3 regions of the Shewanella sp. SP2S2-6 genome follow, and region 2 is predicted to be linked to each of the others. Evidence: predicted binding sites of a transcription regulator. Region 2 holds the regulator's gene; each other region holds the start of a gene.

Region 1 (3,249 bases), on a different contig from region 2:
GCCTAAACCGCTAGGGCTTTTGTGTTTATACGCTTCGCGAAAACTTATCTCGATGTCAACCCGCCGCTGAGCGGGATCCCCAGCTACGCAATACATTGCTCCGCGCGACACATCATCAAAATGCTGCGCATTTTAGGCAATGATGACTCGCCCCCATGTATCCCCTTCGGGGATAAAAGAAAGTAGGTCATCGCCAAGCGCCTAATTATCTCATTGAGATGTAACGAAGCCAGCAGAATAAGCTGGCTTTTTTTGCGTCTGTAATTTGCAGAAATTGATATATTTTTCTTCCAACTTGTATGTTTCCCCACTATTTTTACTCACCAGCTCACCAGCTCACCAGCTCACCAGCTCACCAGCTCACCAGCTCACCAGCTCACCAGCTCACCAGCTCACCAGCTCACCAGCTCACCAGCTCACCAGCTCACCAGCTCACCAGCTCACCAGCTCACCAGCTCACCAGCTCACCAGCTCATTTTTTAATTGCTGAGTTCCTTGTCGATCCTAGGCTTCCTTATTTCGTTCTTGTCCTATTGCTTATACCAATCACATTAAATATCGAATCAGTTCACTGCCTCACAGTCATCTCAATCCAAGGCGCATTGACGCGGAAATGGTTATTCCCTTTTAAGTCAATGCAACACGGGAGTGGGATGCCGAAGGGCGGCTAACTGTTAACGGCATGGTAACGCGCTTTATACTGCGTTTAAGGCTTTCGACAGAGCACCACTATGCCTTAAAGCCTTCGCCTTGTTTAAAGCGCGTTGAATTCCCGCTGAATGAACAGATATTAAATACGATTGGTATTAATCCTGCGAATAGCTAAGAGCCTAAGGTCTACCTCGGGTAGCACTGTGGCTTATCTTTCAAGATAGCCGCTCCACAACAAACCGTATTGAGCCTCTAGCACCGCTTTGTGTTGGTATCAAGGGGACATCTAAGTTGTCAAAATGGATGATTTAATTTGTTAGATTGACCCCATTCCTCTTCTTCAATCAATTCCTTCAGAACGGCATGCCTTTCTATATTCATTCAGAATCAAATAGCAGTGACTTGGATTGTGAGATCTGCATACTTTTTCACTTGGATTATTCCTATGTCCGTTGTCTTCAATTTAGGAATCATTTTTCAGCCTAGGACATCATTTCGTCTTAAATCCAGCATAGTGGGTATTTCATTATGGAATATTGAATTAATTGCCCGATTTATGAGGATTAATGACTGGCTGTCTTTGAATTTATTCAATATTGGTAAGACCAATTTACATCTGTATGGTGTTTTTGTTATCAATTGGTTATGTTTGTAGCGGGTTGAGTTCAAGCTGGCTTTCTTGTTGTGTGAGTAATTAGCTTTTGAATGTGATTTTTTATTTAAATATTCTTTGTGTGGTGGTCGCTATAGGTCTGTCTACGAGAGACCCATAGTTTGTAAACCGCTCAACCGATTGAATGTTGAACTTGTGATGCGATAGCGATGGTTTGGGGCAATCGTACTGTTGATAGGGATTGAGAGAGTAAGGGGTAGGGGGAGCTATGGAGGATGTAACGCAATCTTTATTGGATGCCGTTGGCATTATGTTTTTGGGGATGGGCTTAGTGTATTTATTTTTAAGTGTACTAATCCTTGGGATCCATGTGGTTGCGCGCTGGTGTGCAGTCGATGCTGCCTCTGCACGTTTTGCTAAAAATCATGCTAAAAGTCAGCAGAGGGTAGCGCAATCGGATGCTAAGCCTTTAGACCCAAATGTGGTCGCTGCGATTTCATTGGCGGTAAAGCAGTATCGTTCACAGATTAAGTAATGGGGAGCAGTATGACTTTTGTATCTAATTCTACGACGGCAGTGGCTAAGCCATTATTTTTAACTGATGTCGTTTTGCGGGATGCGCATCAATCCATTTTAGCGACGCGCTTACGCATTGATGACATGTTACCGATAGCGCCACTACTCGATAAGATCGGTTTCTGGTCACTGGAGTCTTGGGGTGGTGCAACGTTTGATGCCTGCATTCGTTATCTTGGTGAAGATCCTTGGGATCGAATTCGTGAGCTGAAAAAGGCCATGCCGAATACGCCGCAGCAAATGTTGCTGCGTGGCCAAAACCTCTTAGGTTATCGCCATTATGCCGATGATTTAGTCACGCGTTTTGTTGAGCGCGCCCATACCAATGGCGTCGATGTATTTCGTATTTTCGATGCGATGAACGATGTTCGAAACCTCGAGACTGCGGTGAAAGCAGTGCGTCAAGTTGGCGGCCATGCGCAGGGGACGATTTCGTATACCACGAGTCCAGTGCATACCATAGAGACGTGGGTTGATATGGCAAAACGTCTCGAAGATATGGGTTGTGATTCTTTGTGTATCAAAGATATGGCGGGCTTACTTAAGCCGATGGAAGCGTTTGAGCTCATTAGCCGACTCAAATCTCAGACCCAACTCGTGTTATCTATGCATTGTCATGCGACGACAGGGTTGAGTACGGCCACTTATCAGAAAGCCATTGAAGCGGGTGTCGATGTGCTCGATACGGCAATTTCGTCGATGAGTCAAACCTATGGACATACTGCAACTGAAACCGTTATCGCTATGGTGGAAGATACTGAGCGTGCAACGGGTTACGATATGGTGTTGCTTGAGGAGATTGCCGCTTATTTCCGTGAAGTGCGCAAGAAGTACGCTAAGTTTGAAGGCGCGCTGAAAGGCATCGATTCGCGGATCTTACGTGCACAAGTGCCTGGTGGCATGCTGACCAATATGGAGAGCCAACTAAAGGAACAGGGCGCGGCCGATAAGATAGACTTGGTATTGGAAGAAATTCCCCGCGTACGTGCTGACTTAGGTTTCTTGCCGTTAGTGACGCCCACATCGCAGATTGTCGGCTCGCAGGCGGTCATTAATGTGCTAATGGGTGAGCGTTACAAGTCACTGACCAAAGAGACTGAAGGCGTGCTTAAGGGCGAATATGGCGCGACGCCTGCGCCAGTAGATGCCGCATTGCAAGCCAGAGTCTTGCAAGGGGCTGAAGCTATTACATGTCGCCCTGCGGATTTATTAACGCCGGAGCTGGCTAAGTTACGGCTCGAGTTGGCAGATAAAGCGCAGGAACAAGGCATTCGCCTATCTTCAGAGCATGACGATGATGTGCTGACCTATGCACTCTTCCCACAAATAGGATTGCAGTTCTTAAAGAATCGTGACGATCCAAGCGCCTTTGAGCCTAAGCCTGAATTGACTGCGGCACTTGCTACTAA
Region 2 (3,249 bases):
AAACAATCATGCTCATTTATTGATGTTTATCACGGGAAACACTGCAAGTAAACTGGCTTCAATGTAAATCATCAGAGAGAGTTAACGAAATGAAAATCGCAATTTTAGGTGCAACAGGTTGGATTGGTGGTGCAATTTTAAAAGAAGCATTGAGCCGTGGGCACCAAGTAACAGCGCTAGTGCGTGATCCGAGTAAGTTATCCGCTACTGATGTGGCTGTGCATGCTGTGGATTTAGAGCAGCCATTAGTTGCGCAAACCTTTGCTGGCGTAGATGTTGTCATTGCCTCTGTTGGTGGCCGCGCACAACAAAATCATGGCCTAGTGGCGAGTACAGTTCAGCATTTACTGAATGTGCTGCCTAATGCTAAGGTGCCACGTTTATTGTGGGTTGGTGGTGCAGGGAGCTTAGAAGTGGCACCGGGCGTGACTCTGGTTTCTAGCCCCGATTTCCCCGCTGCATATAAAGATGAGGCGTTAGCTCAGGGTGAAGCTTTGCAGGTATTCCGTGCGGCGAAAACTGCAATCAATTGGACCTTTGTGAGCCCAGCCGCTGAGATTTATCCTGGCGAGAGTGAAGGTCCATATCGTCTTGGTGGCGACAGCTTCTTTACCGATGCCAATGGTCGCAGCCGCATTTCTGTTACGGATTACGCTAAAGCCATGTTAGATGAGGCCGAACAGGGCACTCACGCAAATCAGCGCATCAGTGTGGCTTACTGACCTTAGCGTATAAACATCAGTGCGCGAGAGATTGGCTTAAATGTGTAACGTAATCGGGACAATGGCCAAATAATCAGCGCAAGATTGGACAGAAATGCGTACGGATGAAATAGAACAGGTCAGCAAGCTGACCTGTTTTTTTATTCTGCGTAATTGAATAAAGATTTGATGGTTTCTAAGGTATCGGCGATATCTTGGATGCTCGATGGACAAATAAAGATAGTGTCATCACCGGCAATTGTGCCCAAAATGCCTTCTGGTTTACCGATAGAATCCAATAAACGGGCAATCAGCTGCGCAGCACCTGGGCTAGTTCGCACGACAATCATTGCTTGGTTATGATCGACGTCGAGTACCAAATTCTTCAGCGGGCTACCCGCGGTGGGTACGCCTAATTCGGCCGGTAAGCAATACACCATCTCTTGCTTAGCGTTGCGAGTCCGCACTGCGCCGAACTTGCTGAGCATGCGTGATACTTTTGATTGGTTAATATTACCAAAGCCTTCAGCTTGCAAGGCGGTGACGATTTCACTTTGAGAGCCAAAGCGCTCTTCTTTTAAAATCGACTTAAAAATTCTAACAAGGTCATCCTGATTCTTGGTCGTTTGCATAATATTATTATTCGTTATTCAAAAAAACAGGCCCATTTTGAATATTTTTAGAAAAATTGTCAACAAATAACCAGATTGGTTGAATAAAAATTCACTAACCCCCTGTGGTTAAGCGTTTGCTGGGGGCGTAAAAATACCAATTTGAGTAATTGTTCTACATTGCTTCTAACTTATTCCGGAATTCTTTTGTCCCACGACTAAGGGATAATTGAAATTGTTGTGACATTCCAGTAATGTGACGCCAACGTAAATTAGATCCATGTCACACATATCCGAGAAATAACGGAGATAACTATGAAAGTTGCTGTACTTGGTGCTGCTGGTGGTATCGGCCAGGCTCTTGCCCTACTGTTAAAAACTCAACTGCCTGCGGGTTCACATTTGTCTCTATATGATATCGCACCGGTTACTCCGGGTGTTGCGGTTGACTTGAGCCACATCCCGACTGCTGTTGAAATCAAAGGTTTTGCTGGTGAAGATCCAACGCCTGCCCTAGTGGGTGCTGACGTTGTTCTAATTTCTGCTGGTGTTGCGCGTAAGCCTGGTATGGATCGTTCAGATCTGTTCAATATCAATGCTGGTATCGTTCGCAACCTGATCGAAAAAGTAGCGGCAACTTGCCCTACGGCTTTGGTTGGCATTATCACTAACCCAGTCAACACTACTGTCGCTATCGCTGCAGAAGTGATGAAGAAAGCGGGTGTTTACGATAAGAACCGTCTGTTCGGTATCACGACATTAGACGTGATCCGTTCTGAAACCTTCATCGCCGAATTAAAAGGCCTGAACGTTGCTGACGTTAAAGTCAATGTGATCGGCGGCCACAGCGGCGTGACCATTCTGCCATTACTGTCTCAAGTTGAAGGCGCGACTTTCACTGATGAAGAAGTGGCAAGTCTGACTACTCGCATCCAAAACGCGGGTACAGAAGTGGTTGAAGCTAAAGCCGGTGGCGGTAGCGCGACTCTGTCTATGGGTCAAGCTGCTTGCCGTTTCGGTCTGTCTTTGGTTCGTGGTCTGCAAGGCGAAGCTAACATCGTTGAATGCGCCTATGTTGACGGCGGCAGCGAGCACGCAGAGTTCTTCGCACAACCTGTGCTGTTAGGCAAAAACGGTATTGAAAAAGTACTGCCTTACGGTGAAGTGAGTGCATTCGAAGCTAACGCTCGTGATTCTATGTTAGATACGCTGAAAGGCGATATCAAACTAGGCGTTGATTTCGTTAAATAATCTTTCGGATAATCTTTTTAGATTATGACGAATTAAAAACGGAGCCATTGAGCTCCGTTTTTTTATGCCTGCGTTTTACACTTTCTAAAGCTCATTCAGCGGCGTTTGGTGGGAATTTGGCAGTTATCGTCGCAGCGGGCTTTGCCCGTCAGTAAATAGGAGATGCGGTATCTGTGTTTAGCAAAGCGCAGGTAAGTCCAATCGGCGACAGTTTTTATCACGGGCAGGCGTAACAGTTGGATCCAAGCACGTGTGCCTGTCAGTGCCCACGCTTTACAGGTGACATCTAACCCGAGTAACACTTCGCCCGTTGCGGTTTCACCGTGAAGAATAGTATTGGCGTAGTCTTTATCGATATGGCTGAAACGTTCACTAAAGTCGGGTGCATTTAAATCCTCAAGCGCAATCAAGTTGTTGGGATCGCGTGCTTTCAGTTGACGCATTTCGGCGCTACATAATGGACAGTTACCATCATAAAAAATCCGCAGTTCCATCGGGTCCACCTCTGATGACTTGATCACAATACTTACTCTAAGCTCTTGGCTTGCGCACTTAAGCTTGGTTTTCTTCTAGCCTATACGCAGAATAAAGGGTTTTAGATCGCAGCTGATTTTAAATCAACGCTGATTTTAAATTGAATCCGCGCCTCATTTGGCTTTTTGTTAGGTTAAATTCAAATGAGTACA
Region 3 (3,249 bases), on a different contig from region 2:
GCCGCGGTGGTTACGGTTGTTGTGTTTGAGTTTAGTAGTAATGCGTTGTCAGCCCCTTAGGCGGGCGTTAAATCCTTAAAAAATTTTAATCTGAAACTGAAGAGTTAGAGCAACGGCTCTATCACGTTTTTGTCCAAAAACGTGCTGTTTATTTCTTTAAAACTTACTGACTACGCCAATGCTAGAAAGGTGTGCCATGGTGATTGGCGAGACGACCGTCCGCCCCATGGACGGGGCGGTCGAGCATCCAAGGACGGACTTGCTGCGTGTCGGTGAGCGAATGCCATGGCTCATCATAAGCCAGCACTTAAAGAATTAAATGACCAAGTTTGATCCTTCAGCAGTGCTATCCAGAAATTCTTAAAGTACTTCTGTACCAAAGTGAGTTGTGTGGTGTCGAGTGGAGGTTGTACGATTAAGTCATACGATATAATCAAAACTGTCAGTTCGTGTATGAGTTACTACAAAAAAGGGGAGTCAGTTAACCTGACTCCCCTTTTAGCTGAGCTATTGTTGCCGTTAGCTTTTAGAACAGTAAATGCGCCACACCTGCGATAACTGGCAGAGTCACTAAGGTACGTAGAATAAATACCACGAACAGCTCAACAAAGTTGACGGGGATTTTACTGCCGATAAGCAATGCGCCCACTTCGCTCATGTAGATCAACTGAGTCACAGACAAGGCTGCAATTACAAAGCGGGTCATATCTGATTCAATTGAGCTGGCAAGGATTGACGGAATAAACATATCCGCAAAACCGACCACGATTGTTTTAGAGGCTTCAGTGGCTTCTGGAATATGCAGTAATTCGAGTAATGGAATAAACGGCATACCCAAATAGTTAAATATGGGCGTGTGCTCGGCGATAATCAGCGCCAGCGTACCAATGGCCATTACCACAGGGATAATGCCAAACACCATATCGACAACGTTTTTAACGCCTTCATTCAAAACGGCTTTGATGCCACCGGCACTGGCGGCTTTTTCTAAGGCTTTATCAAAACCCCAAGAGAAAGCGTTGTGACCCGCGGGGATCAGCTCATCATCTGGCATGCGTGGGGTATCGTCGATGTAGTTGTCTTTCTTCCACGATAGCGGTGGCAACTTAGGCACAATCACAGCCGCCGCAAAACCAGCGAGACACACAGTCAAATAGAAGGGCACAAACATGTGCTCTAACTTAACCTGTGAGATCACCACTAGGCTGAAGGTAATCGATACCGCCGAGAAGGTTGTGCCGATAACGGCCGCTTCTCTTTGGGTATAAAAACGTGCTTCGTATTGTTTGCTGGTCAGTAAAATACCGACACTGCCATCACCTAACCATGAGGCCATACAATCAATTGCACTGCGACCCGGTAGATTGAACACGGGGCGCATGATTTTGGTTAGCAGTGTGCCAAACAGCTCGAGTAGACCGAAGTTCAGCAGCAGCGGCAACAACATACCCGCAAAGATAAACACCGAGAACAACACGGGCAGTAAGTCGTTTAAGACTAATGCACCTGTGCTTGAGGAGTTAATAGCCTCTGGGCCTAAGCCTAAATAGGTCAGCACGACAAACACCGCACCTATGATCCGCGTGATCAACCATAAAGGACTGACATTTAATAAGGCATTAAGGAAGTGATTCTGGGCCACAAACTTAGGCTTAAATGCTTTTGACAGCGAAGAGGCCAGCGCCGTTGCCACGATAATCATGGTCACTATGAGGGTTAACACGCCGCTCAATGCGCCTTGCAGAGCTTTAGAGATAATCGCGATTGGAATAGTGATCGCATCGTTGTAGCTGATAGGGGTCATAAATAACAACAGACCGATCAGCGAAGGGACGATAAAGGTGAGTATCGTCTTAATGTTTCGATTTTTATTTTCAGTAGTCAATTTTGTACACCTTAAAGTACGAGTCGTACATGGTAAATTTGAATTAATAGCCGCACATAACGCGCTGTTGACGCCAATTAAGGTGCATTTAAATTCAACTCAAAAACGAGAATGGGGAAGATTACTCGCTTAGCTTGTCTATGTAAAACGATTCGCTAGTTAGTTTGATATAAGCAGCAAAACAGCATAGTTATTTTACTTAAGTTGTCGGTGATATTAGGTCGATACTTCTGGATGGTTTCACATAAAAAATTATTACAAACATGGTGTTATGGATTGTTGTTTCTGAGGGGTTAATCGCTTGTATGATGATGTAGTTAAAACGATTGAGATGTTATTTTTGCACGAAAAAACATCAGCAACTTTAGCCTTACAGCCCTCTTGGTTGGTTTTTTGTGCGATTTAAGCGGACTGTCCTGATAACACTTTCTATATAGCGTGGGTAAGCACTGTTTAAGAATGCCACGCTTATGTTCAGTGTATTTTGCTGCTCGGTACATTTTTATGCGACAGGCAGTTAAATCTGCTTAGAGATAATAGTGATCTTCCTCATCATCTTGATGTTTTGGAGGCTGACTAAAAAGTCGCTAATAACGATGAAAGTAAAAATATTATTCATAAAGCGGATACCCGCCGCTTTAAATCTTCTCATTTCCATGTAAGTTAGTATCATTCCTATCCAACTCAAGTATTCATGACTGCAAAAGTAGAGAAGGTTAAGATTAAAGGCGGCTCGACACTGGCCATTAAGTTTGGTTTTCTGGGGATCTTTGGGCTTTTAATCGGTATTGTGATGACTGTTTTAGGATTCGACGATGCCGAATCCCATCGCTTTAATTTTTTAAATCATACCCTAAGCGAATTGGGGACTTATGGTCATTCATCTTTTGCTGTGATCCTCAACGGGGGATTGTTTTTTGGCAGTTTAAGTCTCGTCTTTTATTGTTTGTCTTCGTTACAACAGGTGACATCTTTCTGGGGATATCCCTTTTTTATCAGTCTGGCCTGCACTTTTTTAGCTTTAGCGAGCGTGGGATTATTTCCGGTGAACGTGTATCACTTGCACGTTTTAGGGCTGAAATGGTTTTTCTATCTGGGAAGCTTAAGTGCGATTTTCTACTTAGCTTTAGTTTTTTTCGGCAAGTCTCATTTTGGTCGCTGGACTGGGTTGTTAGCCCTCATTGTGCTGTGCAGCATGATGACGTTTCTGTATGCGCCGCAATTGGATTTAGGTTTGACCGAAGGCGATAGGCCGTTTTATCAGGAGATGGTATTGCAGCTGCCGCGTCCTAGTTTATGGTGGCCGGCCCTACTGGAATGGATAGGGCTGGGGAGTCTATTGTGCTGGACCACTGTGCTGCTTT

The links. The regulator ArgR, encoded in region 2, controls arginine synthesis, uptake and breakdown. The targets are predictions, from matches to a motif close to ANTGAATANNTATTCANT.
Region 1: a site for ArgR is predicted at 1,358-1,375, ahead of Q4Q57_RS13915 (OadG family transporter subunit). Genes of this name have one in related genera too.
Region 3: a site for ArgR is predicted at 1,967-1,984, ahead of Q4Q57_RS16250 (YjiH family protein). Genes of this name have one in related genera too.

The regions. Positions count from the first base shown of each region.
Region 1 covers NZ_JAUOEQ010000019.1:77,932-81,180, reverse strand. Annotated here, with positions in the region: gene Q4Q57_RS13915 (OadG family transporter subunit) at 1,533-1,799, shown strand; gene oadA (sodium-extruding oxaloacetate decarboxylase subunit alpha) at 1,811-3,249, shown strand, end outside.
Region 2 covers NZ_JAUOEQ010000005.1:174,291-177,539, forward strand. Annotated here, with positions in the region: gene Q4Q57_RS06275 (NAD(P)-dependent oxidoreductase) at 90-722, shown strand; gene argR (transcriptional regulator ArgR) at 863-1,333, opposite strand; gene mdh (malate dehydrogenase) at 1,628-2,563, shown strand; gene Q4Q57_RS06290 (DUF393 domain-containing protein) at 2,659-3,057, opposite strand.
Region 3 covers NZ_JAUOEQ010000026.1:62,031-65,279, reverse strand. Annotated here, with positions in the region: gene Q4Q57_RS16255 (hypothetical protein) at 182-307, opposite strand; gene Q4Q57_RS16250 (YjiH family protein) at 527-1,885, opposite strand; gene Q4Q57_RS16245 (hypothetical protein) at 2,580-3,249, shown strand, end outside.